DNA from 4 places in the Streptomyces sp. NPDC050418 genome. Region 3 is predicted to be linked to each of the others. Evidence: riboswitches for the same ligand, from Rfam matches in the RefSeq annotation. Region 3 holds a riboswitch; each other region holds the start of a gene.

What was found. A riboswitch is a leader RNA that binds a small molecule or an ion and turns the genes downstream of it on or off. The one in region 3 is predicted to bind cyclic di-AMP.
Region 1: it holds a riboswitch for cyclic di-AMP, as region 3 does, so the genes downstream of both, ACIBI4_RS03020 (peptidoglycan DD-metalloendopeptidase family protein) here and ACIBI4_RS13270 (transglycosylase family protein) in region 3, are expected to answer to the same signal.
Region 2: it holds a riboswitch for cyclic di-AMP, as region 3 does, so the genes downstream of both, ACIBI4_RS08745 (NlpC/P60 family protein) here and ACIBI4_RS13270 (transglycosylase family protein) in region 3, are expected to answer to the same signal.
Region 4: it holds a riboswitch for cyclic di-AMP, as region 3 does, so the genes downstream of both, ACIBI4_RS25105 (M23 family metallopeptidase) here and ACIBI4_RS13270 (transglycosylase family protein) in region 3, are expected to answer to the same signal.

The regions. Positions count from the first base shown of each region.
Region 1 covers NZ_JBITIG010000001.1:659,295-666,754, reverse strand. Annotated here, with positions in the region: gene ACIBI4_RS03030 (tyrosine-protein phosphatase) at 1-458, opposite strand, end outside; gene ACIBI4_RS03025 (alpha-galactosidase) at 652-2,766, shown strand; cyclic di-AMP (ydaO/yuaA leader) riboswitch at 3,030-3,206, shown strand; gene ACIBI4_RS03020 (peptidoglycan DD-metalloendopeptidase family protein) at 3,210-4,103, shown strand; gene ACIBI4_RS03015 (SGNH/GDSL hydrolase family protein) at 4,359-5,156, shown strand; gene ACIBI4_RS03010 (STAS domain-containing protein) at 5,179-5,529, opposite strand; gene ACIBI4_RS03005 (TetR/AcrR family transcriptional regulator) at 5,761-6,381, opposite strand; gene ACIBI4_RS03000 (Glu/Leu/Phe/Val dehydrogenase dimerization domain-containing protein) at 6,458-7,460, opposite strand, start outside.
Region 2 covers NZ_JBITIG010000003.1:279,159-286,618, reverse strand. Annotated here, with positions in the region: gene ACIBI4_RS08755 (peptidoglycan DD-metalloendopeptidase family protein) at 1-1,183, shown strand, start outside; gene pcrA (DNA helicase PcrA) at 1,270-3,795, opposite strand; cyclic di-AMP (ydaO/yuaA leader) riboswitch at 4,024-4,168, shown strand; gene ACIBI4_RS08745 (NlpC/P60 family protein) at 4,175-5,344, shown strand; gene ACIBI4_RS08740 (hypothetical protein) at 5,373-5,726, opposite strand; gene ACIBI4_RS08735 (NlpC/P60 family protein) at 6,003-7,052, shown strand; gene ACIBI4_RS08730 (DoxX family protein) at 7,072-7,452, opposite strand.
Region 3 covers NZ_JBITIG010000005.1:103,154-110,613, reverse strand. Annotated here, with positions in the region: gene ACIBI4_RS13290 (SurA N-terminal domain-containing protein) at 1-531, shown strand, start outside; gene ACIBI4_RS13285 (nucleoside triphosphate pyrophosphohydrolase) at 620-1,627, shown strand; gene ACIBI4_RS13280 (cytochrome P450) at 1,624-2,946, shown strand; gene ACIBI4_RS13275 (transglycosylase family protein) at 3,199-4,197, shown strand; cyclic di-AMP (ydaO/yuaA leader) riboswitch at 4,404-4,593, shown strand; gene ACIBI4_RS13270 (transglycosylase family protein) at 4,597-5,313, shown strand; gene eno (phosphopyruvate hydratase) at 5,593-6,879, shown strand; gene ACIBI4_RS13260 (septum formation initiator family protein) at 7,028-7,460, shown strand, end outside.
Region 4 covers NZ_JBITIG010000010.1:228,064-235,523, reverse strand. Annotated here, with positions in the region: gene ACIBI4_RS25115 (M16 family metallopeptidase) at 47-1,390, shown strand; gene ACIBI4_RS25110 (M16 family metallopeptidase) at 1,387-2,772, shown strand; cyclic di-AMP (ydaO/yuaA leader) riboswitch at 3,003-3,164, shown strand; gene ACIBI4_RS25105 (M23 family metallopeptidase) at 3,179-3,949, shown strand; gene ACIBI4_RS25100 (GntR family transcriptional regulator) at 4,141-4,827, shown strand; gene ACIBI4_RS25095 (HPr family phosphocarrier protein) at 4,984-5,265, opposite strand; gene ACIBI4_RS25090 (GNAT family N-acetyltransferase) at 5,460-7,460, shown strand, end outside.

The DNA.
Region 1 (7,460 bases), on a different contig from region 3:
GCCGGCACGCTGTCCTCGGCCAGTTCGGCGATGACCCGCGCGTGGTCGGCGGTGCGCTCACGGACGATCGTGCGGTACGTGGAGGACATCCGGGCCGCGGCCTTGCCGTCGCCCAGGATCTTGCGCAGCTCGTCGACATGGCCGTCGCGGACCATCTGCCAGAACTCGGCGCCGTCGGCGGGGTCGGTCAGCGGCAGGTTCAGATTGCGCACGCCGGGGAGCTCGACATCGGCGCCTTCGAGCTTCTGGTCGGCGGCGTTGCGGAAGTCGAAGATCGTGTGCAGCCCGAGCGAGGCCAGGAACTCGGCGTCGGACTCGGTGGCGTGGGCCAGATGACCGCTGCGGAACAGCACTCCGTGGCGCACCCGGCGGCCGTCCGCGGCCGGCAGACCGCCCACGTCGCGGAAGTTGCGCACCCCGGCGAGTTCGGGCTCTGTCGACGGGATGTGCTGCGTCACGGGGGCTCCTCCCACGGTGGTCGCCGGCGCTCACCGCCGGCGGCTGCGCACTACGTGCACGCGCCATCGACGATACGACATGGCTTCCTGAGGCAATCAGTTGCGGCGTCATTGCGGCGGAGGTCACGCAGCCCCGATGATGTGCGCACCTGCGCGTACCTGTCGGAATGTGTTGATGATTGGTGGGGGCTTGATGATCGACATCGGCGGCAACGGACGAGTGTGGCTGCTCTCCGGGCCCACCAGCAGCTACGCCCTCCTGCTGACCGAGCGCGATGAACTCGTCCATCTCCACTGGGGACCGCGCATCACCCTCGCCGACGCGGAGGCCCTCGCGGCACGGCCCGGGCCCCGCGGCAGCGGATTCGAGTCGCCGCTGGACGGGCGCGAGGAGTATCCGGTGGAGGGCGGGCCACGGTTCGTCCGGCCGTCGCTGTCGGTGCGGACGCCCGAAGTGCGGGGCACGGAATGGCAGTTCGCCGCCGCCTCGTACGACGACGGAGTGCTCGGACTCGCCTTCCGTGACGAGCTGCACCGGCTGCGCGTCACGCTGTCCTACGGCATGCGCGGCGATGTCGTGGAGCGGTCCGCCGAACTCGTCCACGAGGGAGACGGCCCCGCCGTCGAGGTGCTGCGCGCCGACTCTGCGGCCTGGACGCTTCCCGCGCGCGACGCCTGGCGGCTCACCCAGGTGCACGGCCGCTGGGCTGCCGAGTCCCGCCTCGAGCAGGTGCCGCTCGCGTACGGGGAGCATCTGATCGGCAGCCGGCGCGGGCACACCGGGCATCAGTCCCTGCCGTGGGTCGCCCTGGACGCGGAAGGGGCCGGCGAGGAGCACGGTGAGGTCTACGGCTGTGCGCTCGCCTGGTCGGGCTCGTGGCGGATCGCCGTGCAGAAGCTGCCCACCGGCCTGGTGCAGATCACGGGGGGTACGGGCCATGACGACTCCGGGCAGGTCCTGCTCGCACCAGGGGACACCTGGCGCACGCCGGTGTTCGCCGGACTGTGGAGCGACGGCGGCTTCGGCGGCGCGAGCCGCGCCTGGCACGCGTACCAGCGGGAACACGTCATCCCGGACGCGGAGCAGGTGCGCCCGGTCCTCTTCAACTCGTGGGAGGCGACGAACTTCGACATCTCGGCGCCACAGCAGCTCGGACTCGCCCGCCACGCGGCCGCGATGGGCATCGAACTCTTCGTCGTGGACGACGCGTGGTTCGGCGCGCGGGTGAACGACCGTGCCGGGCTGGGGGACTGGACGCCCAATCCCGACCGATTCCCCGGCGGGCTCAAGCCGCTCGCCGACGAAGTGCACACGCTCGGAATGCAGTTCGGCATCTGGGTCGAACCGGAAATGGTGAATGCGGACAGCGATCTGTACCGGGCGCATCCGGACTGGGTTCAGTGCCATCCCGGTCGCACGCGGACCGAATTCCGTAATCAACTGGTGCTCAATCTGGCCCGCGAGGACGTCCAGGAGTATCTCTGGGAACAGCTGCACACCCTGCTTTCCTCGGCACCCGTCGACTACGTGAAGTGGGACTTCAACCGCTGTTTCACGGATGCAGGATGGCCGGGAGAGCCGTATCCGCAGAAACTCTGGAACGAGCATGTACATGCCTTCTACCGGCTGCTCGACCGGCTGCGCGCGGCCCATCCGTCCGTCGCCTTCGAATCCTGCTCGGGCGGTGGCGGCCGGATCGACCTGGGCGTCCTGAGCCGTACGGACCAGGTGTGGACCTCCGACAACACCGACCCCCTGGACCGGCTCGCCATCCAGCACGGCTTCACCCAGATCCATCCCGCGCGGGTCATGGCCGCCTGGGTCACCGACAGTCCGAACGTGCAGCTGAACGACCGCGTGAGCTCGCTGCGCTTCCGCTTCGTGAGCGCCATGGCGGGCGTGCTCGGCGTGGGCGGCGACCTCGCCGAGTGGAGCACGGAGGAACTGGCCGAGGCCCGAGCATGGGTCTCCCTCTACAAGGACATACGGGACACCGTGCAGCTCGGGGACCTGTACCGGCTGCTGCCACCGGACGGCGGGCTGAGCGCCGTGCAGTACGTACGCGGGGACGAGGTCGTGGTCCTGGCGTGGCTGCAGGCCCAGCGGAACGGGGAGCCCGTCCCGCCCGTTCGCCTGCGCGGGATCGCCGCGGACGCCTCGTACGAGCTCATCGGTGCGGGCGGAGCGGGCGGCGGCCGGGACGGCGAGGTGCATCGTGGGGCCGTACTTCTGCATCACGGACTGCCCACCGGTCTGAAGGGAGACTTCGATGCCGGTGTCTACCGGTTCCATCGCGTCCGCCCCTAATGCCCGTTTCTGAACCTAAGGTGTAACTGGCCCTGAAATGAGGGCTGATGGCGCGCGGGGCGTGAGCGGGATCATATTCGTGACCGTGTGTGGCGATCTTCCGTGCCGAATTCCGCGGCGTATGCGGACCCTAAAGATCCTTCATTCACGGAGTGTCACGGCAATTCCCGGAATGGATCAGCTTCGGTGCGGTCCAAGGGAATTGGGGTGTTTGTTTCCCGGTGGGTGCTCGCCTACGGTCGCCGACATCCGGTGGACGCCCAATCCTGCCGCCGCCGGAATTCAGCCACGCACCCGTGTACGGCAGGAGCGGGGGACCCGATGGCACGACGCCGTCTCCGGTCCCGCCGGAGCGGCTTGGGGTGAAGTCGCCTTCATGCGGCCGGGCATCTCCAGCCCGAACCCGACAGCTCACCTCGCAGGCGACGGAGAAGGAATGCGCCATGCCCGCGAAGGGTAAGCACCGTCGTCCCAAGTCCGCCCGTCTGACCCGTACGTTCGCCGTCGCCGGCACCGGCGGTGCCGCGCTCGCCCTGCCGCTGTTCGGCGCGACGGGCGCGCAGGCCGCCACCCCGCAGGCCGCCCCGGCCGCCGTCGCCGAGGCCCTGCCCGCGAGCGCGCCGGCCGCGCAGGCCGCGTCCGCCGACAAGACGTACACCGTCGCCGTCGGTGACTCGCTGGCCTCCATAGCCGCCGACCAGGACATCGACGGCGGCTGGAAGCCGCTCTACGCCGCGAACAAGAAGGCCGTCGGCGACGACCCGCGCGTGATCCGCCCGGGCGTGACGCTCAAGGTCGGTGCCATCGTGCAGTCGTACGCCGACGCCGCCGGCTCGGCGAAGTCCTCCTCCGGCGACTCCGCCGCCCCTGCCTCCAAGGCGAAGGCCGAGCCGGCCGCCGCCAAGGCCGAGGCCCCCGCGCAGCAGGCCGCCTCCGGCTTCACCGCCCCGGTCACCGCCGGTGTCTCCACGCAGTACCGGACCGCCGGCGCCATGTGGTCCAGCGGCTACCACACCGGCACCGACTTCGCGGCCCCCGCCGGCTCGCCGGTCAAGGCCATCGGTGCGGGCACCGTCGTCTCCGCGGGCTGGAGCGGCTCGTACGGCAACGAGGTCGTCATCCGGCACGAGGACGGCCGCTACTCGCAGTACGCCCACATGTCGCAGCTCTCCGTCTCCACCGGTCAGTCCGTCTCCGGCGGCACGCAGATCGGCCTCGTCGGCTCGACCGGAAACTCCACCGGACCGCACCTGCACTTCGAGGTCCGCACCGGCCCGGGCTACGGCTCGGACATGGACCCGGTCGCCTACCTGCGCTCGCACGGCGTCTCGCTCTGACGCCGCAGTCCCTCTTGGGGCGCGCTTGACTCACTGCCCGGTATCCGGGGCCGACGAGGCTCCGGATACCGGGCATTTGTGGCGTACGAGCCTATTCCGGGTTGGTGGAGATTTTGCGGTGGCCTAGATCACGGGCTGTCAAGAGTGGTTACGGTGGCGTAGGTCACTTCCCGGGGTGAAAAATATGCCGACGTGGCAGATGATTCGACGACACCCGCAGACCCCGACTCGACGACACCCGCAGGCCCCGCCGCCGTGACACCGGCGGCGTTCGCCTCCTATGTGGCCCTCGGCGACAGCTTCACCGAAGGCGTCGGCGACCCCGGCCCCGACGGCACCTTCGTCGGCTGGGCGGACCGGCTCGCGGTGCTGCTCGCCGACCGCCATCCCGAGCACAGCTTCCGCTACGCCAATCTGGCCGTACGCGGCAAGCTCCTCGACCAGATCGTCGAGGACCAGGTGCCGCGCGCGTTGGAGCTCGCGCCCGAACTCGTCACCTTCTGCGCCGGCGGCAACGACATCATCCGCCCCGGCACCGACCCGGACGATGTCGCCGAGCGCTTCGAGCGGGCCGTCGCGGAGCTGACCGCGGCGGTCGGCACCGTCGTCGTGACCACCGGCTTCGACACCCGCGACGTCCCGGTGCTCAAGCATCTGCGCGGCAAGATCGCCACGTACACCGCGCATGTCCGTGCCATCGCCGACCGCTACGACTGCCCGGTGCTCGACCTGTGGTCGCTGCGCTCCGTGCAGGACCGGCGCGCCTGGGACGGCGACCGTCTGCACCTGTCGCCCGAAGGCCACACCCGCGTCGCGCTGCGCGCCGCCCAGGTACTCGGTCTGGAGATCCCCGCCGACCCCGACCAGGCCTGGCCCGAGCTGCCGCCGCGCAGCACGCTCGAGGTGCGCCGGGACGACATCCAGTGGGCGCGTGAGTACCTGGTGCCGTGGATCGGGCGCCGGCTGCGCGGGGAGTCCTCGGGGGACCACGTCGAGGCCAAGGGCAGTGTGGACCCGTACATCATCAAGATGCAGTTGGAATCCGCCACTTGATGTCGGGCTAGGGGAGCGGTGCTCACGAGCGGCCCGCCGGGCGCTGCGGCAGTACGGGCACGGTGTCCGGAACTCCCAGATACGTGAGGATGCGCAGCACGAAGGGGTCCGTGCAGAGCAGTGTCATCGTGGCGTCGGTGAGGTCGAGCCGGAGGCGGAGGCGTTCGATCAGTTCGATGCCGCTGCAGTCGACGAAGGTCAGCAGGCGCAGGTCGAGGACCAACTCGGTCGTGGGCAGGCGCAGCTCCTGGAGCAGTGGATCCTCGATGTCCAGGACCATCGCGATGTCCAGCTCTCCGTGCAGTTCCACGGTGAGCCGGTCGCCGTCGCGCCGCATGAGAGGCGCGGACTCGCGCGCGTACGGAAACACCATCCCCCCTGGTCATCGGCTGCCACGGATGGGCGACACCGGGGGCCGGGGTGTCCGGCGCCGAATCTATGGGCCGTGCATGCGGCCGGAGTCGTGCGCCGGAGCACTCTCACTCGATGGCGTGAATTTCGCACGTCACTGTTGACGCTCGCCGGGTCAGGCCCGGCGGCCCGGTGTGTGGTCCCGGCGCCCCATCCGCCTCGGCGCCCAGTCCGGCTAGGCGCCTCGTCCGCCTCAGCGGCCCGTCCGCGTTAACGCCTCGCGTGCCAGGCCGAGTTCCGCGGCCAGGGCCTGGTCGACCCAGGTCAGGATCGCCGTACGGGAGGGACCCTTGGCGTAGGCCGTGTTCTGTACGGCGAGGCCGTCGAGCAGTGCCGTCAGGCGCAGGGCCGTGGCCGCCGGGTCGGGGCAGGAGAACTCGCCCGCGGCCGTTCCCTCGGTGATCACCTCGGCGAGAGCGCACTTCCACCGCTGGTCGAGTTCGCGGGTCACCTTGCGCAGCGTCGGCTCGCGCTGCCCCGCCGCCCAGCCCTCGATCCAGAGCCGCCAGCCCTTGGCGCTGCCCGTCGGCGCGTACCAGCGGATCGCGGCACGCAGTCGGCGCAGCGCCGTCGTGCGGCGGCCGAGGAGTTTGTCGAGGTGGGCGAGATCGGCCTGCGCGGCGTGCGCGAAGGCCGCGGCGACAAGCTTCTCCTTGGTCGAGAAGTGATAGAGGACCAGCGCGTTGCTCACCCCGAGCGAGGCCGCGACATCGGCGATCCGGACGGCGGCGACACCGCGTTCCTCGATCTGCTCGACGGCGGCGCGCAACAATTCCTCACGCCGCTCCTCCACACTCAACCGCACCCTGGCCACGCCCTCACCCTAGTTGGCGATCACCAGGCTGGACGGGGCGGGGTTCATACGTATGTTCGGAACCGGCCGTTCCGGGTCACCGGTAGGTGCCGAAGCGCCGGTCGATCTCGGTCTGTCGTGCGGCGGCGAGCGCGTGGGCGGCGGCACGCGGGGTGGTGCCGTCCGTCTCCGCGCGCGTGAGAACCGCGTCGACCAGGTCGCGCAGCGCGCGGCGGGTGTGCGCGAAGGCCTCGTCGGCGTCGGCGCCGATGTCACCGAACAGCGTCCACCACCACCACGCGTTCGTGCCGGAGTTGACCACCACGTCCGGCAGCACGGTGACGCCGCGTGCCGCGAGCAGGGTCTCGGCCTCGGGCAGGACCGGCATATTGGCGGCCTCGACGATCCAGCGCGCGGTGATCCGCTCCTGATTGCTCGCGTCGACGGCGTACGAGACGGCCGCGGGCACCAGGATGTCGGCGTCCACGGACAGCCAGGCGTCGCCCGGGAGCTGACGGTCGGCGGGCCGCAGGGCGGCGCGGTCGACGGTGCCGAAGGCGTCGCGCGCAGCGAGCAGCGCCTCGACGTCGAGGCCGTCGGGGTTCGCGAGGGTGCCGCGGACGTCCGCGACGGCGACCACCTTCAGACCGGCCCGCGCGAGGAAGCGCGCGGTCGCCCCGCCCATGGTGCCGAGCCCCTGCACGGCCACGCGGGTCTCCGCGTACGGGACGCCCGCGCGGTCCAGGGCGGTCAGCGCCGATTCGGCGACTCCGCAGCCGCCGACGAGTTCGTCGAGCCCGATCCCGTCCACCCGTACCGCGAACGCGTCGGTCAGCCGCTGCCGCGCCGCGGTCTCGTCGTCGAGCAGCGGGTACACGGCCTGGACCGACGAGACGAGTCCGGCCTCCGCCGTGGCCTTGTCCACCACGTCCTGGGTGAGGCCGAGGTCCTCGCCGGTCGTCCAGAAGTGCTCGATGTAGGGGCGCATCGCCCGCAGATAGCGCACGAGCACGTCGTACGCCTCCGGGGCGCGCGGGTCGCAGTCGATGCCGCCCTTGGCGCCGCCGAGCGGGATGTAACGGGCGCCCGGCCGGTAGTGC
Region 2 (7,460 bases), on a different contig from region 3:
CTCCGGCACGTACGACGCCACCGCGTGGAACTCGGCGGGCACGGACACCTCGTACGGCACGGACACCTCGTACGAGACGACGACCGCCGCACTCGAGTCCGAGGGCCACGACACGGGCTCCTACGCGACCACCGGGTACGCGGCCGGCACCGAGGCGTACGCGACCGAGACCACCTCGTACGCGACCGGCAGTTACGACACCGGCAGCTACGAGACCGGCAGCTACGAGACCGGCGCCTACGAGAACGGTGCTTACGAAAGCCCCGCTTCCGAGGCCAGGACCGAGGACGCCGAGGCGTACGGCGAGGCGGAGTTGCCCTCCGCGCCTGTCGCCGCCGACGCCGGTCACGAGCCCTACGAGCCCGAGCCCTACGACGTCGAGGACCCCGCCGAGGACCCCGAGCGGCTCCGCGTCTCGCACACCCCGCGCCCCCAGCGCTCCGGTTCCCGCGGCCGCCGCCGCACCCCCGCCAAGCGCTCCGCGCTGCTGACCGTGGCCGTGCCGTCGGTGTGCGCGCTGGGTGTCGCCGGGGTCGCCGCCGCCTCCGTGGCCGGTTCGATGGGCGGCGCCGAGGAGCCGAAGACGCAGGCCGCGCCGGATCCGGGCTCCGTCGAGACGGCCGCCGCGAACAACAAGCTGGACACCCAGCTCACCGAACTCTCCGCCGACGCCGACGACTTCGCGGACCGCGCGAGCCGGACGCAGGAGCGCATCGACCTCAAGGAACGCCAGGAGGCCGAGAAGAAGCGCAAGGCCGAGGAGGCCGCCCGCAAGGAGGCGCTGCGCCCGAAGTTCTCGCTCCCGGTGAAGCAGAACGGGCTCAGCGCGTACTACGGACAGGCCGGTGTGAACTGGATGTCCGTGCACTCCGGCATCGACTTCCCCGTCTCGTACGGCACCGAGGTGCTGGCCGCGACGGACGGCACGGTGCGGACGCAGTGGAACGGCGCGTACGGGAACATGGCGATCGTGACCGCCCCCGACGGCACCGAGACCTGGTACTGCCACCTGTCCAGCACGAAGATCCGCAGCGGCACGGTCAAGGCCGGCGATGTGATCGCGTACTCGGGCAACTCCGGCAACTCCACCGGCCCGCATCTGCACTTCGAGGTGCGCCCGGCCGGCGGCTCGGCGATCGACCCGCTGCCGTGGCTGCGCGGGCACGGGCTCGACCCGACCTGAGAGCCTGTTTCGAGAACGCAGAAAAGGGGTGACCTCCACGAGGAGGCCACCCCTTTCCCGTATCCGCAGCTACCCGGTCCGGGCCGCTACAGCTTCTCCACCGGCGCGTACCGCAGCAGCAGGACCTTCGGCTTCGTGTCCCCGAAGTCGATCGTCGCGCGCGCCTTGTCGCCCGAGCCCTCGACGCCGACGACGGTGCCGAGGCCGAACTGGTCGTGCGTGACCCGGTCGCCGACCGCGAGCGAGACCACCGGCTTGTCGCCCGCGCGGCCCGTGGCGAAACCGGAGGGGCCGCCGCGGGAGGCGCGCGCCGCCATCGAGGAGGAGAGCGAGGCGGCCACCGAGGCGGCCGGACCGCTCTTCGCGGCCGGGGCGCCCATCTTGGGGCCCGTGCGCTTCCACTCCAGATGCTGGGCGGGGATCTCCTCCAAGAAGCGCGACGGCGGGTTGTACGAGGGCTGGCCCCAGGCGCTGCGGAGGGTGGAGCGGGTCAGATAGAGCCGTTCGCGGGCGCGGGTGATGCCCACGTACGCCAGGCGGCGCTCCTCCTCCAGCTCCTTCGTCTGGCCGAGCGCGCGCATGTGCGGGAAGACGCCGTCCTCCATGCCGGTCAGGAAGACGACAGGGAATTCGAGGCCCTTCGCGGTGTGCAGGGTCATCAGCGTGATGACGCCCGAGCCGTCCTCCTCCTCGTCCGGGATCTGGTCGGAGTCGGCGACGAGGGCGACGCGCTCCAGGAAGTCGGAGAGGGTGCCCGTCTCGCCTTCCTCGGTCTCCTGCTCGAACTCCAGGGCCACGGCGGCGAGTTCCTGGAGGTTCTCGATGCGGGTCTCGTCCTGCGGGTCCGTGGAGGCCTGCAGCTCGGCGAGATAGCCGGTCCGTTCGAGCACGGCCTCCAGGACGGTGGCCGGGCCCGCGCCGGATTCGACGATCGTACGGAGCTCCTCCATCAGCACGTTGAAACGCTTGACGGCGTTGGCGGAGCGGGCCGCCATCCCGTACGCCTCGTCGACCCGGGTGAGCGCCTGCGGGAAGGTGATCTTCTCCCGCAGTGACAGCGCGTCGATCATCGCCTCGGCGCGCTCGCCGATGCCGCGCTTGGGCACATTGAGGATGCGGCGCAGCGGGACGGTGTCCTCGGGGTTGGAGAGCACGCGCAGATAGGCCAGGACGTCCCTGACCTCCTTGCGCTCGTAGAAGCGGACGCCGCCGACGACCTTGTAGGGCAGGCCGACGCGGATGAAGATCTCCTCGAAGACACGGGACTGCGCGTTCGTCCGGTAGAAGACCGCCACATCACCGGCCTTCGCGTGGCCCGCGTCCGTGAGCCGGTCGATCTCCTCGGCGACGAACTGGGCCTCGTCGTGCTCGTTGTCCGCCACATAGCCGGTGATCTGGGCGCCGCTGCCCGCGTTGGTCCACAGGTTCTTCGGGCGGCGCGACTCGTTGCGCTCGATGACCGCGTTGGCGGCGGAGAGGATCGTCTGCGTGGAGCGGTAGTTCTGCTCCAGGAGGATCGTCGTCGCGTTCGGGTAGTCATCCTCGAAGTCGAGGATGTTGCGGATCGTGGCGCCGCGGAACGCGTAGATGGACTGGTCCGCGTCACCCACCACGCAGAGCTCGGCGGGCGGCAGGTCGTACTCGCTGGGCGGTACGTCCTCCTCGTGGGCGCCCGTGCCGACCAGCTCGCGCACCAGCGCGTACTGCGCGTGGTTGGTGTCCTGGTACTCGTCGACCATCACGTGCCGGAAGCGGCGGCGGTAGTGCTCGGCCACGTCCGGGAAGGCGCGCAGCAGGTTGACCGTGGTCATGATCAGGTCGTCGAAGTCGAGCGCGTTGGCCTCGCGCAGCCGCGACTGGTACATCGCATAGGCCTGGGCGAGGGTCTTCTCGAAACCGTCGGCGGCCTGGCCCGCGAAGTCCTCCTCGTCGATGAGCTCATTCTTGAGGTTGGAGATCTTCGCGCTGAAGGCCTTGGGCGGGAAGCGCTTCGGGTCCAGGTCCAGATCGCGGCAGACCAGGGCCATCAGGCGCTTCGAGTCGGCCGCGTCGTAGATCGAGAACGAGGACGTGAAGCCGAGCTTCTTCGACTCGCGGCGCAGGATCCGTACGCACGCGCTGTGGAAGGTCATCACCCACATCGCGTTGGCCCGCGGGCCGACGAGGTCCTCGACGCGCTCCTTCATCTCGCCCGCGGCCTTGTTGGTGAAGGTGATCGCGAGGATCTGGCCCGGGTGCACGTTCCGCTCGGCGAGCAGGTACGCGATGCGGTGGGTCAGGACGCGGGTCTTGCCCGAGCCCGCGCCGGCCACGATGAGCAGCGGGGTGTCGCTGTGGGTGACGGCCGCGCGCTGGTTCTCGTTCAGCCCTTCGAGCAGGGCCGCGCTGTCCAGGACCGGGCGCGGGGCGCCGTCGCGGTAGTACGCGTCCCGGTGTGCGGGCGCGTCGAACTTCCCGCCGAACAAGTCGGCCGGAATCTCCTCCGGGCCCTCGTCCTCGGGAGGAGGCGGCGGTCCGTGGTCGTGGGGCTCATGCCCGCCGTGGGGTTCGCGCCCGGGCCGGCCCTTGCCCTGGAGGCCCGCCAGGAAACTGTCGTCAAAGAGGCTGCTCATCGCCTACCGAGTCTAGGCGTCCGGTGTGACAGCCCGTTCCGGGTTCGGTCAGCCTGCCCCTTTCCTGGCGGTACGGGCGGGCCGCGCGCACCAAGGTCACGAAAATGTATCGGGCATATCGAACATCAACCTTCACACGGACCACACGAGTTGGCTAGCGTGCTCCGCGGGCTGCTCGTACCCCCACCGGCGACAGTCGCCGGGACCGGGCGGCCTGCGTCGAGTCCGGAGCGTCGCACGCCGCGGCAATCCGGAGCCGGGGACCCACCCAGACCTTGGGGTGAATCGGGACAGCCCCACACATGTCCCGTAGGGCAGACCTTCCTCGCCCGAACCCGACAGCTAACCCGGTAGGCGCCCATCGGAAGGAGCGCCGGTCTTGGCGTCGCACCGCAAGCCGCGGACCAGTCGAATACGTACCTCGCACGCCGTCGGGATCACCTCGGCCGCGCTGACCTCCGTGGCGCTGCTCGCGCAGACCGCGAACGCGGCGCCCGGCACCGAGCCCGACAAGCCCTCCCTCGAAGAGGTGCAGAAGAAAGTCGACGACCTCTACCGCGAGGCCGGTTCCGCCACCCAGCAGTACAACCTCGCCAAAGAGCGGTCGAAGCAGCAGCGCGACAAACTGAACGGGCTGCAGGACGAGGTCGCCGAGCGCACCGCGAAGGTCAACGAGGCCCGGCTCGAGCTCGGCCAGATCGCGACCGCCCAGTACCGCAACGGCGGCGCCTCCGACACCGCCGTCCTCCTGCTCTCGGACAGCCCCGAGGACTACTTCGAGCAGCGTCAGCTCATGGGGCGGCTCTCCGGCCAGCAGCTGAAGGCCGTCGAGGACTTCCAGGAGCTGCGCACGCAGGCCGACGACAAGCGGGACGAGGCCACCGACTCCCTCGCGCAGCTGTCCGACTCCGAGTCGGAGCTGAAGACCAGCAAGAAGGACGTCCAGAAGAAGCTGGGCGAGGCGCGCGAGCTGCTCTCGAAGCTGACGGCCGAGGAGAAGGCGCGGCTCGCGGAGCTGGAGCGCAAGCGGGAGGCCGAGGCCAAGCGCAAGGCCGAGGAGCTGGCCGCGAAGCAGGCCGCCGAGGCCGAGGCGAAGCGCAAGGCGGCCGAGGAGGCCGCCAAGGAAGAGGCAGCGAAGGAGGAGGAAGAGGCCGCCGAGAAACCGGCCGATCCACCTGCTTCCGAGGACGACTCCTACGCGGCCAAGGCCGAGAAGGTGATCTCCTTCGCCCGCTCCCAGATCGGCAAGCCGTACGTCTGGGGCGCGGCAGGCCCCGATTCGTACGACTGCTCAGGTCTCACACAGAAGGCATGGGCCGCGGCGGGCATCGAGCTGCCGCGCACCACCTGGGACCAGGTGAAGGTCGGCACGACGGTGTCCGTCGACAACGCCAAGCCCGGCGATCTCGTCTTCTTCTACGACGACATCAGCCACGTGGGCATCTACATCGGCAACGGCGAGATGATCCACGCGCCGAAGCCGGGCGCCAACGTGCGGACCGAGTCGATCTACTACATGCCGATCCACAGCGTCGTACGCCCGGCATAGTCGTACGCCCGGCACAGCGGCTGGGGCGTCAGTTCCAGAGGGTCGCGATGAAGATGTTCGCGGTGGTCAGTGCGCCGACCGCCGCGAACATCCCCTTGTCGACCTGCTCCTCGTCCCGCTTCACGTAGACGAGGCCGAGGATGACGATGAGGACGGCGAGTTTGATGCCGATCTTGATGTTGTTGACGGCGTTGTCATCGGCCTCGTTGAGGCCGACCAGGGCGACTCCGGTGACCAGCATCGTGAGCGCGCCGTGCAGCATCGCCTTGGTGAAGCGGGCGGTGCCCTCGCCCATCGCCTTCATCTGCGTGAGGAATCCACCCAGCAGCGACGCGATGCCGATGATGTGCAGCGCGACGAACACGTCCTTGAGTACGTCCATGGGCCGGAGCCTAGCCGGTCAGCCTGCCGCACCACCTGGCCACCCGCTGCCACTTGAGCGGTCATAGGCGGCCAACTCCCCCTCACGTATGACCACTTCCGCACTTTCCGTTACCAGGTGGTGACGGAGAGGTTTAGCGTCCTTGCCCAGTGACCGGCTCCCCACCGCCGTCCGGGCACCATCGGGACGGCAGTCGGCCACTACCGCCGAGAGGTCCGGCGGCGCCCCGCTCCCCCTGTGCGGGCCGCCGCCGGACGCGTAAGGAAGTGTCTGAGGTTGGCCGCGCACCGCAAGCCCAAACCCCGTTCGCTCACCGGATCGTTCACCGGCAACACCGCACGGACCGCACTGACCCTGGCGCTGGCAGGCGCCGCGTCCACCACTCTCTTCGAGGGGTCGGGACAGGCCGAGCCCCGACTGACGCCGGCCCAGGTGAAGGCGAAGGTCGACCGGCTCTACCACGACGCCGAGGTCGCCACCGAGAAGTACAACGGGGCGCGCGAGGAGGCCAGGAAGGCCCGGCGCGCCATGAACGACCTGCACGACGAGGCCGCCCGCAAGGCCGCCCGGCTCGACAAGGCGCGCGCCGCGCTCGGGCGCGCGGCCACCGAGCAGTACCGTTCCGGCGGGCTCGACCCGACCGTCCAGCTGGCGCTCGCCACCGACCCCGAGGCGTTCCTGGAGCGCACCTCGATCGCCGACCGCACGGCGGGCCGCCAGTCGCTCGCGATCGACGGCGTACGCAGGGATCTGCGCGAGGTCGACCAGCTGCAGGCGCAGGCGGCCGACCGGTTCGAGGAACTGGGCGAGCACCAGGCCGCGTTGAAGAAGCGGAAGGCCGAGATCAACGGCAAGCTGGACAGGGCCCGCGACCTGCTCGCCACGCTCTCCCCCGCCGATCAGGCCTCGTACGCCGCCGGCGAGTCCGGCGAACGCGCCTCCCGCTCGATGCCCCGCGGCTCCCTGAAGGCACCCAACGCGCGTGCCGCACAAGCCGTCTCCTTCGCGTACGGCGCGCTCGGCAGCCCCTACGTGTGGGGTGCCTCGGGCCCGTCCGCCTTCGACTGCTCGGGCCTGACCCAGGCCGCGTACCGCTCGGCGGGCGTCTCGCTGCCCCGCACTACGTACACCCAGATCAACGCGGGCCAACGCGTCTCGCGCGGCGAACTCGCCCCGGGCGACCTCGTCTTCTTCTACTCCGGCATCAGCCACGTGGGCCTCTACGTGGGCGGCGGCCAGATGATCCACGCCCCGAACCCTTCGGCACCGGTGCGGCTGGCCCCGGTGGACTCGATGCCGTTCGCGGGGGCGACGCGGGTGGCTTGAGCCCCCTCCGGGCCCCGCCTCAGAACGCTTCCGGCCCGAACCGCCCCCAGGCCACGAACGCGGCCAGCGCGAGATACACGAGGTCGACGACCACGAGCTTCAACTCCCCGCGCCGCAACCGCACGACGGCCGCCCCGGCCATGAGCACCACGATCCCGACGGCGGCCGTGGGCACCAGCACGGGCGCGATCCCGGTCACGGCAGGCAGCACGAGCCCGACCGCCGCGAGCACCTCGACGGCCCCGATCCCCTTCACACTCGCGGCACTGAAGTCATGCACCCACGCGGCATTGGCCCCGAGCGCGGCGATCCGCTCCTTGGCGAGGGCGAGCTTGAGGGTGCCGCCGAGGAGGTAGGCGGTGGCGAGGAGGGCGGTGATGAGCCAGAGGGTGAGGTGCATGGTCTTCT
Region 3 (7,460 bases):
ATCTCCGTGGCACAGCTCCAGGAGCGGGTCGGCGAGGTGCGCACCGCCCAGCAGGAGGCCACCGCCGACTCCGCCGCGTACGCCCAGGCCGTCGAGAAGACGGGCGGGCTCACCCGCGACACCCTCCACGCCATGGTCTTCGAGCGCGTCCTGCACCAGGCCGCCGTCGACGCGGGCGTCACCGTCTCCCGCAAGGAAGTCCAGGAGCGGCGGGCCTGGTTCCTCGACCGGGCCGGCAGCCCCGAAGCACTGGAGATGGGACTGCTGCAGCAGTACAACATCGCGCCGTCGCGGATCGACGAATCCCTGCGCTCCGACCTCGAGGGCATGAAGCTCTACGAGTCCCTGGGCGCCGACCCGCAGACCGACGCCGGCCAGCAGGCCTTCTTCAAGGCACTCTCCGACGCGTCCCGCACCCTCGACGTGGACCTCAACCCGCGTTACGGCACCTGGGACATGACGAAGAGCGGCCGCACGGACGTACGCACCCCCTGGGTCCGCGAGGTGACCGGCTCCGCCGAGGAGGCGTAGCCACGGAGGCAGCGACCACCGAGGAGGCGCAGCCCCCGGAGACGGGGACCGCCGCAGTGGTGAGCGGCGGCGAGGTACGTTGACGGACGTGAACGCTCCCGCCGCTCCCGACGCCCCCGGCCGCATCATCCTGCTGACCACGACCCACCGCGTGGCCCCCGGCCTGCTCTCCTGGCCGGCCTGGCAGACCCTGCACGCCGCCGACCAGGTCCTGTGCGCGGACGACGCCCACCCCCACCTCCCGTATCTGCGCGAGGCGGGCATCACCGTGGCGGCCGGTGCGCCCACCGCCGAGGAGCTCGTGACCGCGTGCACAGGCGGCCGCACCGTGGTCGTGATCGCGGGCGGCGAGGGCGACCAGGGCCTTACCGACGGTCTCGCCCGGCTCGCGGGCTCCGGCCGTGTGGAGATGCCCGACCTCGAACTCCTCCCCGGCTCCTACGACCTGCCCGGCGCCCGCCTCCTCGACCTCGTCCAGGTCATGGACCGCATCCGCCGCGAATGCCCCTGGTCCTCGCAGCAGACCCACAAGGGCCTGGCCAAGTACGGCATCGAGGAGGCCTACGAACTCGTCGAGGCCATCGAGGACGGCGACCGCACCGAGCTCCGCGAGGAACTCGGCGACGTCCTCCTCCAGGTCGTCTTCCACGCCCGCATCGCCGCCGAGGACGAGGACGAACCCTTCGACATCGACGACGTGGCGGCCACGATCATCACCAAGCTCATCCACCGCCACCCGCACGTCTTCGGCGACGACACGGCGCGGACCCCCGAGGACGTCAAGGCACACTGGCTCCGCACGAAGGCCGAGGAGAAGCAGCGCACCTCGGTCACGGAAGGCATCCCGCTGGGCCAGCCCGGCCTCGCCCTGGCCGCCAAACTCGCCTCCCGCGTCCGCACGGCATCCCTCGACGTCCCCCTGCCCCAGGGCCCGGGCCTCGGCTACGACCTCCTCGCCCTCGCGGTCCGCGCGGAGTCCGAGGGAGTCGACCCGGAGACGGCGCTGCGGGCGGCGGGGCGGGTGTACAGGGATGCGATTCTCGCGGTCGAGGCGGGAAAGAAGGGGAGCGGCGAGGCGGATACGGTCGAGGGGTGACCAGCACCAACCCGAGCACCGCCCCGAGCACCGCCCCGGACATCACCCCCGGCAGCCCTGCCCCGGAACTCTTCACCTGGGAGTTCGCCACCGACCCCTACCCCGCCTACGCCTGGCTGCGCGAGCACGCGCCCGTGCACCGCACCACGCTGCCCAGCGGGGTGGAGGCGTGGCTGGTCACCCGGTACGCCGACGCCAAGCAGGCGCTCGCCGACCAGCGGCTCAGCAAGAACCCGGCCCACCACGACGAGCCCTCGCACGCGAAGGGCAGGACGGGCATCCCCGGCGAACGCAAAGCCGACCTGATGACCCATCTGCTCAACATCGACCCGCCGGACCACACCCGGCTGCGGCGCCTCGTCTCGAAGGCGTTCACCCCGCGCAGGGTCGCCGCGTTCGCCCCGCGCGTGCAGGAGCTGACGGACCACCTGATCGACGGCTTCGCGCAGAAGGGCAGCGCGGACCTGATCCACGAGTTCGCCTTCCCGCTCCCCATCTACGCGATCTGCGACCTGCTCGGCGTACCGGCCGAGGACCAGGACGACTTCCGCGACTGGGCGGGCATGATGATCCGGCATGGCGGCGGCCCGCGCGGGGGAGTGGCCCGCTCGGTGAAGAAGATGCGCGGCTATCTCGCCGAGCTGATCCACCGCAAGCGCGCCGAGCTGCCCGAACACCCCTCCCCGGATGAGGACTTGCTCTCGGGCCTGATCCGCGCGAGCGACCACGGCGAGCATCTGACCGAGAACGAAGCGGCAGCGATGGCTTTCATTTTGTTGTTCGCAGGTTTCGAAACTACGGTCAATTTGATCGGTAATGGCACCTTTCAACTTCTCATGCATCCGGAACAGCGCACCCTCCTCCAGGAGTCCCTGGCGGCGGGGGAGCGCGGCCTCCTGGAGACCGGTATCGAGGAACTCCTGCGGTACGACGGGCCGGTGGAGCTCGCCACCTGGCGTTTCGCCACCGAGCCGCTGACCATCGGCGGGGAGCGGATCGCGGCCGGCGACCCGGTCCTCGTCGTCCTAGCCGCCGCCGACCGCGACCCCGAGCGCTTCACCGCGCCCGACACCCTCGACCTCGCCCGCCGCGACAACCAGCACCTCGGATACGGGCACGGCATCCACTACTGCCTCGGCGCGCCCCTGGCCCGCCTCGAAGGCCAGGCGGCCCTCGCCACGCTCCTGACCCGGCTGCCGGATCTCCGGCTTGCGGGGGAACCAGGTGATTTGAGGTGGCGTGGGGGGCTCATCATGCGTGGATTGCGGGCTCTTCCGGTCGAGTTCACACCGGAGACCGCGCCACCGGTAACGGGCTGACGACCGCTCGTAACTGACGCCTTGTCAAAACTGTGACTTTCACGTGATCTGCGCTGCATCGACTTGTGACTGACGTTCGATTGCGGCTACGTTCACCGCTTAGCTCAACTGTCACGGCAGTGTCGGCGCAGCGGTGTCGTCACGGCGGTGCAGGCAAGGCAGTGCAGTCACGCGAAAGGCGTTCACATGCTTTCCGGGAACGGTCGTCACCGTCGCCCCCGCCAGGCTCCCGCCCTGGTCGTCGCAGCCGGAGTGACCGGCTCAGCACTCGCGCTGCCGCTGTTCGGTGCGTCGGGTGCGAGCGCGGCCGACGGCGCGCAGTGGGACCGGCTCGCCGAGTGCGAGAGCGGTGGCGTGTGGAGTGCGAACTTCGGCAACGGGTATTACGGCGGGCTGCAGTTCGACCAGGCGACCTGGGAGGAGTTCGGCGGGCTCGACTATGCGCCGACCGCCGATCTGGCCAGCCGCTCCGAGCAGATAGCCGTGGCCGAGAAGGCGCTGGATGCGCGGGGGGTCCAGGCCTGGGCCACGTGTGCGCCGGTCGCCGGGCTCGGGCAGGCGGGTGCGGACGAGTCCGCCGACGCCGGTGACGAGCAGGGTGGTGGGAGCGAGGCGTCCGACCGGGCCAAGTCCGGTGATGACTCGGATGGCTCGGGTGAGTCGGATGAGTCGGGTAAGGCCGATAAGGGGAGTAAGGGCGATACGTCTGATTCGGGCGAGCGGGGTGGGCAGGGCGAGTCGGCCGACCCCTCTGCTCCCGAGGCGACGACGCTTCCGACGCTGCCCCTCTTCCCGTCCTACGGCGGCGGCGACTGGAACGCCGGCGGTTCCGCGGGCGGCGCCACCGAGACCCCCGGGGATGATCTGGGCATTCCGGACGAGCTGCCCACTCCCGGCGCGACCGGCGAGGCGGACGGCAGTGACAAGTCCGACAACTCCGGCGGCGAGTCCGGCACTTCGTCCGAGGACTCCTCCGGCCGTCACCGTGGCGACCGCGCCGCCGACGACTCCGCGGACACCGAGCGCGGCTCCTCCGGCCGTCACGCCTCGCGTGACGACGCCTCGGGCCGCGACAAGGGCGCCTCGGACGATCCGTACACCGTGCGGCCCGGCGACAGCCTCTGGGGCATCGCCGACGAGCAGGAGGTCGACGGCGGCTGGTCCGCCCTTTACGGCGGCAACCGCCTGGTCATCGGGGATGACCCGGACTTCATCGTGCCCGGTCAGAACCTTGATCTCGGAGTGAAGTGACGGCGTAACACGGGTGCGGACATAGGCCAGTTCAGCCGTGAATGTCCGTAATAAAGGAGCTTCGGGGGAAGTGAGAGATGGGTCTCACGTCCCCCGATTCTCTTTGTCTTTCCGGTGTTTGCCTGTTTACGGTCGTGACCGCTCGCCACTGGCGGGCCCCGACGACCGCACGCCGAATCCTGCCGGCGGTCACCCGGGAACAGTCGTCGCGTCATGCGCCGTAGGCAGGAGCGGGGGACCCAAGGTTTGTGCCGTGAGCGGCGGTTGAGAGACCGCCGGTCCGGCTTGGGGTGAAGTGTCCGATATCTACGAGCTGCTGCTCGTGGAGGACGGACGCCGGGTACTCACTGGACCCGAACCCGACAGCTCACCTCGCAGGCGTCGGTGAGGGGAAACTCCATGCTGTTTTCGGGCAAGGGCACCGGTAAGCACCGTCGTCTGACCAAGAGCGAGAAGGCCGTCCGCGCCGTCACCCTGGCGGGTGTCGCCGGCGCCGCCGTCGCCGCGCCGCTGATGACCGCGGGCTCCGCCTCGGCCGCGACCGCCTCCGAGTGGGACCAGGTCGCGCAGTGCGAGGCCGGTGGCAACTGGTCGATCAACACGGGCAACGGCTACTACGGCGGCCTCCAGTTCTCGGCCTCCACCTGGGCCGGCTACGGCGGCACCGCGTACGCGCCGACCGCCGACCAGGCGACCAAGGACCAGCAGATCGCCATCGCCGAGAAGGTCCTCGCGGGCCAGGGCAAGGGCGCCTGGCCGAGCTGTGGCGTGGGCCTGTCCAACGCGACGTACAGCGGTGGCGCCGCCGAGGCCGCCCCCCAGCAGGAGGCCCCGAAGCAGGAGGCCCCGAAGCAGGAGGCCCCGAAGCAGGAGGCCGCCCCGCAGCGCGACTCCGCCCCGAAGGCCGACCGCTCCAAGCGCACCGTCGAGACCCCGACCGGCAAGAAGGTCAAGAAGGGTGACGGCGAGTACAAGGTGAAGGCCGGTGACACCCTCTCGAAGATCGCCGAGGCGAAGGACGTCAAGGGCGGCTGGGAGAAGCTCTTCAAGCTGAACGACGACATCGTCGAGGACGCGGACTTCATCTACCCGGGTCAGCAGCTCCACCTGAGCTGATCCGGCGGGCCGGCTCCCGGTGAGCCGGCCACCTCGGGCGATTCCCCCCATGCCCCCACAAAGCTCCCGCCCCGGCGCGCCATCCCCCGTGCGCGCCGGGGCGGGTCTGTTTTCACGGACAGGGCCCTTCTGCCCCGTAATACGGGCCTTCGGGCCTCTTTTCGTCCCAGGGGACGGGCGGTCGGCTGGCCGATGCCTCAGAGGCGGTTAGGCTCGTGTCGCAAGGCCAAAGAGACCCTGCACCCATGCGTCACATATTGCGTCACATCCCAGAAGGAGATGCTCGTGCCGTCCATCGACGTCGTCGTAGCCCGGGAAATCCTGGACTCCCGAGGTAACCCCACGGTCGAGGTCGAGGTCGGCCTCGACGACGGCAGCACGGGTCGTGCTGCTGTTCCGTCCGGTGCCTCCACCGGTGCGTTCGAGGCTGTTGAGCTCCGCGACGGAGACGCCAACCGCTACCAGGGCAAGGGCGTCGAGAAGGCCGTCCTGGCCGTCATCGAGCAGCTCGGCCCGGAGCTCGTCGGCTACGACGCCACCGAGCAGCGCCTCATCGACCAGGCCATGATCGACCTGGACGCCACCGACAACAAGGGCTCGCTCGGCGCCAACGCCATCCTCGGCGTCTCGCTCGCCGTGGCCCACGCCGCCTCCGAGGCCAGCGACCTGCCGCTGTTCCGCTACCTGGGCGGCCCGAACGCGCACCTGCTGCCCGTTCCGATGATGAACATCCTCAACGGTGGGTCGCACGCCGACTCCAACGTGGACATCCAGGAGTTCATGATCGCCCCGATCGGCGCGGAGTCCTTCTCCGAGGCCCTGCGCTGGGGCACCGAGGTCTACCACACGCTGAAGTCCGTGCTGAAGAGCAAGGGCCTGGCCACCGGCCTCGGCGACGAGGGCGGCTTCGCCCCGAACCTGGGCTCCAACCGCGAGGCCCTCGACCTCATCGTCGAGGCCATCAAGCAGGCCGGTTACATCCCCGGCCAGCAGATCGCGCTCGCGCTCGATGTCGCCGCCTCCGAGTTCTACAAGGACGGCAAGTACGAGTTCGAGGGCAAGTCCCTCTCGGCCGCCGAGATGACCGAGTACTACGAGGGTCTCGTCGCCGACTTCCCGCTGGTCTCCATCGAGGACCCGCTGTTCGAGGACGACTGGGCGGGCTGGAAGGTTCTCACCGACAAGCTGGGCGAGAAGGTCCAGATCGTCGGCGACGACTTCTTCGTCACCAACCCGGAGCGTCTGGCCCGCGGCATCGAGGAGGGCTCCGCCAACGCCCTCCTGGTCAAGGTGAACCAGATCGGTTCGCTCACCGAGACCCTGGAAGCCGTCGCGCTCGCGCAGAACAACGGCTACAAGTGCATGATGTCCCATCGCTCCGGCGAGACCGAGGACGTCACGATCGCCGATCTGGCCGTCGCCACCAACTGCGGCCAGATCAAGACCGGCGCCCCGGCCCGCTCCGAGCGCGTCGCCAAGTACAACCAGCTGCTGCGCATCGAGGAGATCCTCGACGACGCCGCGGTGTACGCCGGCCGCAGCGCGTTCCCGCGCTTCAAGGGCTGAGCACCCCCGGATAGCCGCGACTAGCCAGTCGTACGGGCTTTGCATCCAAGGGAATAATCAAGGAGCAAAGGCGTAGCGAAGCGAAGCGTCCCCGCACCCGGTCCCGTACCGTGTGCGGGGACGTCGGCGTGTACGGGGAGGCGAGGACATGGGAGCCACGAAGGAGCGGGACCGGTTCTCCACCGCCACCCGTATCCGGCTGCTCGGCGAGCAGACCGCCGCCCGTGTCTACCGCTCCCAGACCCGCCGCCAGGCCCGCCGTTCCCGCCTCACGGGCCGCGCCGCGCTCCTCGCGCTGGTGCTGTGCTCGCTGATCGTGGCGCTCGCGTATCCGATAAGGCAGTACGTGGCCCAGCGCGCCGATATCGCCGAGCAGCAGCGCCTCCTCGACGAGGAGCGGGCCGAGACCGAGCGGCTGCGCGACGAGAAGGCCCGCTGGCAGGACCCGGCCTATGTCGAGCGCCAGGCGCGCGAGCGGCTGCACATGGTGCGGCCCGGCGAGACCGGTTACACGGTGGTGGACCCGTCCGCGGCCCGCGAGCGCCGCAAGGACACCAAGGCCACCGCCGACCGTGCCTGGT
Region 4 (7,460 bases), on a different contig from region 3:
GCTTGCATACAGTGACAGAACTCTCTCTCCGAATCGAAGGGACCACATGCCCATGGGTCACACGGCCACCGCCGAGGCCGGCTCCGGCGGCCTGACAGCGACCGAGCACCGGCTGGCCAACGGCCTGCGCGTCGTGCTCTCCGAGGACCACCTGACCCCGGTCGCGGCCGTCTGCCTCTGGTACGACGTCGGCTCGCGGCACGAGGTCGAGGGCCGCACCGGCCTCGCCCACCTCTTCGAGCACCTGATGTTCCAGGGCTCGGGCCAGGTCAAGGGCAACGGGCACTTCGAGCTGGTGCAGGGCGCCGGCGGTTCGCTCAACGGCACGACAAGCTTCGAGCGCACTAACTACTTCGAGACCATGCCCGCCCACCAGCTGGAGCTCGCCCTCTGGCTGGAGGCCGACCGTATGGGCTCGCTGCTCGTCGCCCTCGACGACGAGTCGATGGAGAACCAGCGGGACGTGGTGAAGAACGAGCGGCGCCAGCGCTACGACAACGTGCCGTACGGCACGGCGTTCGAGAAGCTCACCGCCCTCTCGTATCCCGAGGGCCACCCGTACCACCACACGCCCATCGGTTCGATGGCCGACCTCGACGCGGCCACGCTGGAGGACGCGCGGAAGTTCTTCCGTACGTACTACGCGCCGAACAATGCGGTCCTCTCGGTCGTCGGCGACATCGACCCCGAGCAGACCCTCGCGTGGATCGAGAAGTACTTCGGCTCGATCCCCTCCCACGACGGCAAGCAGCCGCCGCGCGACGGCGTGCTGCCCGACGTCATCGGCGCGCAGAAGCGCGAGGTGATCGAGGAGGAGGTGCCGGCCCGCGCGCTGATGGCCGCGTACCGCCTGCCGCACGACGGCACGCGCGAGGCCGACGCCGCCGACCTGGCCCTGACCGTCCTCGGCGGCGGCGAGTCCTCGCGGCTCTACAACCGCCTCGTACGGCGTGACCAGACGGCCGTGGCCGCCGGCTTCGGGCTGCTGCGCCTGGCCGGCGCGCCGTCGCTGGGCTGGCTGGACGTGAAGACCTCCGGCGACGTCGAGGTCCCGGTCATCGAGTCCGCGGTCGACGAGGAGCTCGCGCGGTTCGCCGCCGAGGGCCCCACGGACGAGGAAATGGAGCGCGCCCAGGCCCAGTTGGAGCGCGAGTGGCTCGACCGGCTCGGCACGGTCGCGGGCCGCGCCGACGAACTGTGCCGGTACGCGGTCCTGTTCGGCGACCCGCAGCTCGCCCTCACCGCCGTCGACCGCGTCCTCGCGGTCACGGCCGACGAGGTCCAGGCGGTCGCCAAGGCCCGTCTGCGCCCCGACAACCGGGCCGTTCTCGTATACGAGCCGGTCCACGCCGAAGCCGACGACGCAGAGGAAGAGGAGGCGGGGCAGTGACCGAGCTCTCCACCATGGAATTCCACCCGCAGCCCCAGGCGGGCGACGCCAAGCCCTGGGCCTTCCCCGCCCCTGACCGCGGCGCGCTGCCCAACGGTCTGACCGTGCTGCGCTGCCACCGCCCCGGCCAGCAGGTCGTCGCCGTCGAGATCTTCCTCGCCGCGCCGCTCGACGCCGAGCCGGAGGGCCTCGACGGGGTCGCCACGATCATGGCGCGCGCCTTCTCCGAGGGCACCGACAAGCTGAGCGCCGAGGAGTTCGCGGCCGAACTGGAGCGCTGTGGCGCCACGTTGGACGCGCACGCCGACCACCCCGGCGTCCGCGTCTCCCTCGAAGTCCCCGTGTCGCGGCTGCCGAAGGCGCTCGGTCTGATCGCCGACGCCCTGCGCGTCCCCGCGTTCGCGGCCGACGAGGTCAGCCGCCTCGTCCGCAACCGCCTCGACGAGATCCCGCACGAGCTGGCCAACCCGGCCCGCCGCGCCGCCAAGCAGCTCTACAAGGAGCTGTTCCCGGCGACCGCGCGCATGTCCCGGCCGCGCCAGGGCAGCGAGGAGACGGTCGCCCGCATCGACGCCGACGCGGTGCGCGCCTTCTACGACGCGTGGGTGCGGCCCTCGACCGCCACCGCCGTGGTCGTCGGCGACCTCGCGGGCACCGACCTCGACGCGCTCCTGGCCGAGACTCTCGGCCAGTGGACGGCCGCGCCGGGCGAGGCCCGTCCCGTCCCGCCGGTCACCGCCGACGACACGGGCCGTGTGGTCATCGTCGACCGCCCCGGCGCCGTCCAGACGCAGCTGCTCATCGGCCGCGTCGGCGCGGACCGCCACGACCGTGTGTGGCCGGCGCAGGTGCTCGGCACGTACTGCCTGGGCGGCACCCTCACCTCCCGTCTGGACCGCGTCCTGCGCGAGGAGAAGGGCTACACGTACGGCGTCCGAGCCTTCGGGCAGGTGCTGCGCTCCGCGCCCGACGGCACCGGCGCCGCGCTGCTCGCCATCAACGGCTCGGTGGACACGCCGAATACGGGCCCGGCGCTCGACGACCTGTGGACCGTGCTGCGCACGCTCGCGGCCGATGGTCTGACCGATGCCGAGCGCGAGACGGCCGTGCAGAACCTCGTGGGCGTGGCGCCGCTGCGCTACGAGACGGCGGCGGCCGTCGCCGGCACGCTCGCCGACCAGGTCGAGCAGCATCTGCCGGACGACTTCCAGGCGCAGCTGTACCGGATGCTCGACGAGACGGGCACGGTCGAGGCGACGGCCGCGGTCGTCAACGCGTTCCCGGTGGACCGGCTCGTCACCGTCCTCGTCGGCGACGCGTCCGAGATCGCCGAGCCCGTGAAGGCGCTCGGGATCGGTGAAGTGACGGTGGTGACCGGCTAGTCGGGACGGCCGCGCGCGCGTGCCTGTCCCCACTGCGGACGACAGGGGCTCCGGGGACTCCCGGGGCCCCTGTTCTGCGTAGTTGTCGCTATATGTCCGAATTGGTATGGAGGTTGGGGGTCTGCCCTGTGGCATGCGCTACAAAAGGCCGGTTCCGTTTGTTGATTGAAAGATGTCCCGTTTAGCGTCGGCTCCGCTGTTCGTCCGCTGTACGCCGCATCCGTGGCAACGGGCAGCCATCGCCGAGTCCCCGTCAGGCGCGAGCCTGGGGAGCCGGGGACCCACACGAAGTCCCTGGGGTGAATCGGGAGCCCGTCGCGAGGCGGACCCCCGTAGGAGACCTTCCTGCTCCGAACCCGTCAGCTAACCCGGTAGGCGAGAAGGAAGGAAAGGACACCGCCGCTCCATGGCTTTCTCCCGTGCCACCGGGAAGCACCGCCGTCCCTCCGCGCTCACCCGCAGGACCGCGAGCATCGCGGGCGTCGCCGCCCTCACCACCACCGGCGTGATCGGCTCGCTCGGCTCCACCGCGTACGCCGCCGACTCCAAGGCCACCGTCGAGGACACCGGACTCACCAAGGCTGTCTCCATCGGTGACACCCTCACCGAGCGGATCGACGCCCAGGCCGCCGCGCAGCAGGAGGAGGCCGAGAAGGCCGCCGCCGAGCTGAAGGCCGAGGCCGAGGCCAAGCGCAAGGCCGAGGCGAAGGCCAAGGCGGAGCGCGAGGCCAAGGAGCGCGCCGCCCGCGAGGCCGAGCGCAAGCGCCTCAACGCCTTCATCGCCCCCGTCGCCGGCAGCTACGTCTCCACCTCGTACAAGGCCGGCGGAGCCGTCTGGTCCTCCGGCAGCCACACCGGCATCGACTTCCACGCCGCCTCCGGCACGTCCGTCCGCTCGGTCGGCATGGGCACCGTCGTCGAGGCCGGCTGGGGCGGCGCGTACGGCAACAACATCGTGATCAAGATGAAGGACGGCACGTACACGCAGTACGGGCACCTCTCCTCCATCGCCGTCACGGTCGGCCAGACCGTCACCCCGGGTCAGCAGATAGGCCTCTCGGGCGCGACCGGCAACGTCACCGGACCGCACCTGCACTTCGAGGCCCGCACCTCGCCCGACTACGGCTCGGACATCGACCCGATCGCGTACCTGCGCTCGCACGGCGTCAGCGTCTGACACCCCGCGCAATTCACGAAGGCCCCGGCAACCCCCGCCGGGGCCTTCGCCGTTGACGGGCCCCGTGCGTTCCTGCCCATGCCGGAAATCGGCCGTAAAGGCAACCCCATGAATTCCCGCCGCCCATCGGGAAATTGGCGCCCGCTGCAATAGAGTCGCAGCACGACGAGCATCAGGGCGGTGGTCAGGTCATGCGCATTCCCGCGCAATCGGTATGCACGGCCATCCGGGACGACATCGTCTCCGGGGTATTGAGGCGCGGCAGCCGCCTCACCGAGGAAGTGCTCGCCCGGCGTTACGGAGTCTCGCGCGTCCCGGTCCGCGAGGCGCTGCGCACCCTGGAGGCCGAGGGCTTCGTCGTCACGCGCCGGCACGCGGGCGCGCATGTCGCCGAGCCCACCGCGCAGGAGGCCGCCGACCTCCTCGAAGTACGGCTGCTGCTCGAACCGCTCGGCGCCGCACGCGCCGCGCAGCGCCGCACCGACGCACACCTCAAGGTCCTCCGCGGCCTGGTCAGACTGGGGCAGGAGCGGGCCAGGCGCGGGCAGCACGAGGATCTGCGCAGCCTCGGCGGCTGGTTCCACGAGACCCTCGCGCAGGCGTCGGCCAGCCCCGGTCTCATCACGCTGCTCACGCAGCTGCGCCACAAAATCACGTGGATGTACGCGGTGGAGTCGCCGGAGCGGCCCGCCGAATCCTGGGCCGAACACGGCGCGATCGTCGACGCCGTGGCCCGCGGCGACGCGGAGCGGGCCCGTCTCCTCACGGCCCAGCACACCGAACGCGCGGGCCGCGCCCACCGGTTGAAAGGGCAGCCGCCGACGGCCCGTGTGAGCGGTTCGCAACATCGCGTAAACATGGCGGGCGGGCGGGCTTAACAAACGGGCCGTATACAAAGAGTGGAATTCGGCGGGGTCTATTTCGTGTGCCCGCACATCATTCACGTACGGAATTGCGGCGCGGTATTCCGGAAAACGACGGAGCCGCCCCCACCGAATCGGTGGCAGCGGCTCCGTGCGGGAAATCCCGGAGGATCAGACCGTCTCGGGAAGCTCCTCGAGCCCCTCGGAGACGAGCTTCGCCAGGCGGTCGAGCGCGGCGTCCGCACCCTCGGCCTCGGAAGCCAGCACGATCTCCTCGCCGCCCTGGGCACCCAGGCCGAGCACCGCGAGCATCGAGGCCGCGTTGACGGGGTTGCCGTCGGCCTTGGCGATCGTCATGGGGACCCCGGCGGCCGTGGCCGCGCGGACGAAGATGGAGGCGGGACGGGCGTGGAGGCCCTCGGCCCAACCGACGTTGACGCGGCGCTCAGCCATGTGATGCTGCCCTTCAGATTTCACTCAAGCCTTGTCTAGACCAGTCTCTCATGCTGCGGCGGATGGTCCTGCAGGCCGAAGGTCCGCAGCCCGTCCGACCAAGGGCCCACCGCCCCGGGCCACCGGGCTTTGTGGCCCGAGGTCTTCCTAGACTGCAACGCTCCCGCCGGGCGCGCGACCCGTACTCTGGCCCCATGCAGCCGCCGTCGGAGCCGATGCAGCAACCGTCCGAGCCGCAGTCGCCGCACGCGTACCCGGCGCACTGGGAAGCCGATGTGGTCCTGCGGGACGGGGGCACCGCGCGGATCAGGCCCATCACCACCGAGGACGCCGGGCGCCTGGTCAGCTTCTACGAGCAGGTCTCGGACGAATCGAAGTACTACCGCTTCTTCGCGCCCTACCCGCGCCTGTCCGACAAGGACGTGCGCCGCTTCACCCACCACGACTACGTGGACCGGGTGGGGCTCGCGGTCACGGTCGCGGGCGAGTTCATCGCGACGGTGCGCTACGACCGGATCGACGAGCACGGACGGCCCGCCTCCGGCGACGCCGACGAGGCCGAGGTCGCCTTCCTCGTCCAGGACGCCCACCAGGGCCGCGGCGTCGCGTCCGCCCTGCTCGAACACATCGCGGCCGTGGCACGCGAGCGCGGCATCCGGCGCTTCGCCGCCGAGGTGCTGCCCAACAACAACAAGATGATCAAGGTCTTCACGGACGCCGGGTACACCCAGAAGCGCAGTTTCGAGGACGGCGTCGTCCGTCTGGAGTTCGACCTCGAACCCACGGAGGCCTCCCTCGCCGTGCAGCGCGCCCGCGAGCAGCGCGCCGAGGCCCGCTCGGTGCAGCGCCTCCTCGCCCCCGCGTCCGTCGCGGTCATCGGAGTGGGCCGGCGGCCCGGGGGAGTGGGCCGGACCGTCCTGCAGGACCTGGTCCGCGGCGGATTCACGGGCCGTGTGTACGCGGTGAACCCGGCGTTCGCGGCCCAGGCACCCGGCACCGCCACCGAGCCCTCCGCGCTCGAGGGCGTCCCCGCGGTCGCCTCCCTCGACGCCGTCGACGAGCCCATCGACCTCGCCGTGATCGCCGTACCGGCCGGACAGGTCCCCGCCACCGTCGCCCAGTGCGGCGAGAAGGGCGTACGGGGCCTCGTGGTCCTCTCCGCCGGCTATGCCGAGTCCGGGCCCGAAGGCCGCGAGCGGCAGCGGGAGTTGGTGCGCCAGGCCCGCTCGTACGGCATGCGGCTGATCGGGCCGAACGCCTTCGGCGTCCTCAACACCGCCCCCGACCTGCGGCTCAACGCCTCGCTCGCGCCAGAACTGCCCGCCGCCGGGCGGATCGGCCTCTTCACCCAGTCGGGTGGGATCGGGATCGCGCTGCTCGCCGGGCTGCACCGCCGCGGCGCCGGGCTCTCGTCGTTCGTGAGCGCGGGCAACCGCTCGGACGTCTCGGGCAACGACGTCCTGCAGTACTGGTACGACGATCCGCGCACCGACGTCGTCCTCATGTACCTGGAGTCCATCGGCAACCCGCGCAAGTTCACCCGCCTCGCCCGCCGCACCGCCCTCGCCAAGCCACTCGTCGTCGTGCAGGGCGCCCGGCACGGCGGCGTCGCACCCGCCGGGCATGCGGTACCGGGCACCCGTCTGCCGCATGCCACCGTGTCCGCGCTCCTGCGCCAGGCCGGGGTCATCCGCGTCGACACCGTCACCGAACTCGTCGACGTCGGACTGCTCCTCGCCGGCCAGCCGCTGCCCACCGGGCCGCGCGTCGGCATCCTCGGCAACTCCGAATCGCTCGGCCTCCTCACGTACGACGCCTGCCTCGCCCAGGGCCTGCGCCCACAGCGCCCGCTCGACCTCACCACCTCGGCCACCCCCGCCGACTTCCGCGCCGCGCTCGCCCGGGCGCTCGCGGACGACCGGTGCGACGCCGTCGTGGTCACGGCCATTCCGTGGGTACGCGAGGGCGGCGCCGCGAGCCGCGAGGACCTGGCCGCCGCGCTGCGCGAGGCGACCGCCGCGGGCCCCGCGAAGCCGGTGGTCGTCGTGGCCGTGGAACTCGGCGGACTCGCGGAGGCGCTGTCGGCAGCCACACGTACGGCGCCGGGGCGCGAGCAAGCGGGTCCGCGTACGGAGCCCGGGCACCCCGATGCGCGTACGGAGCCGGGGCAGGAGCACACAGCCCCCGTACCGCAG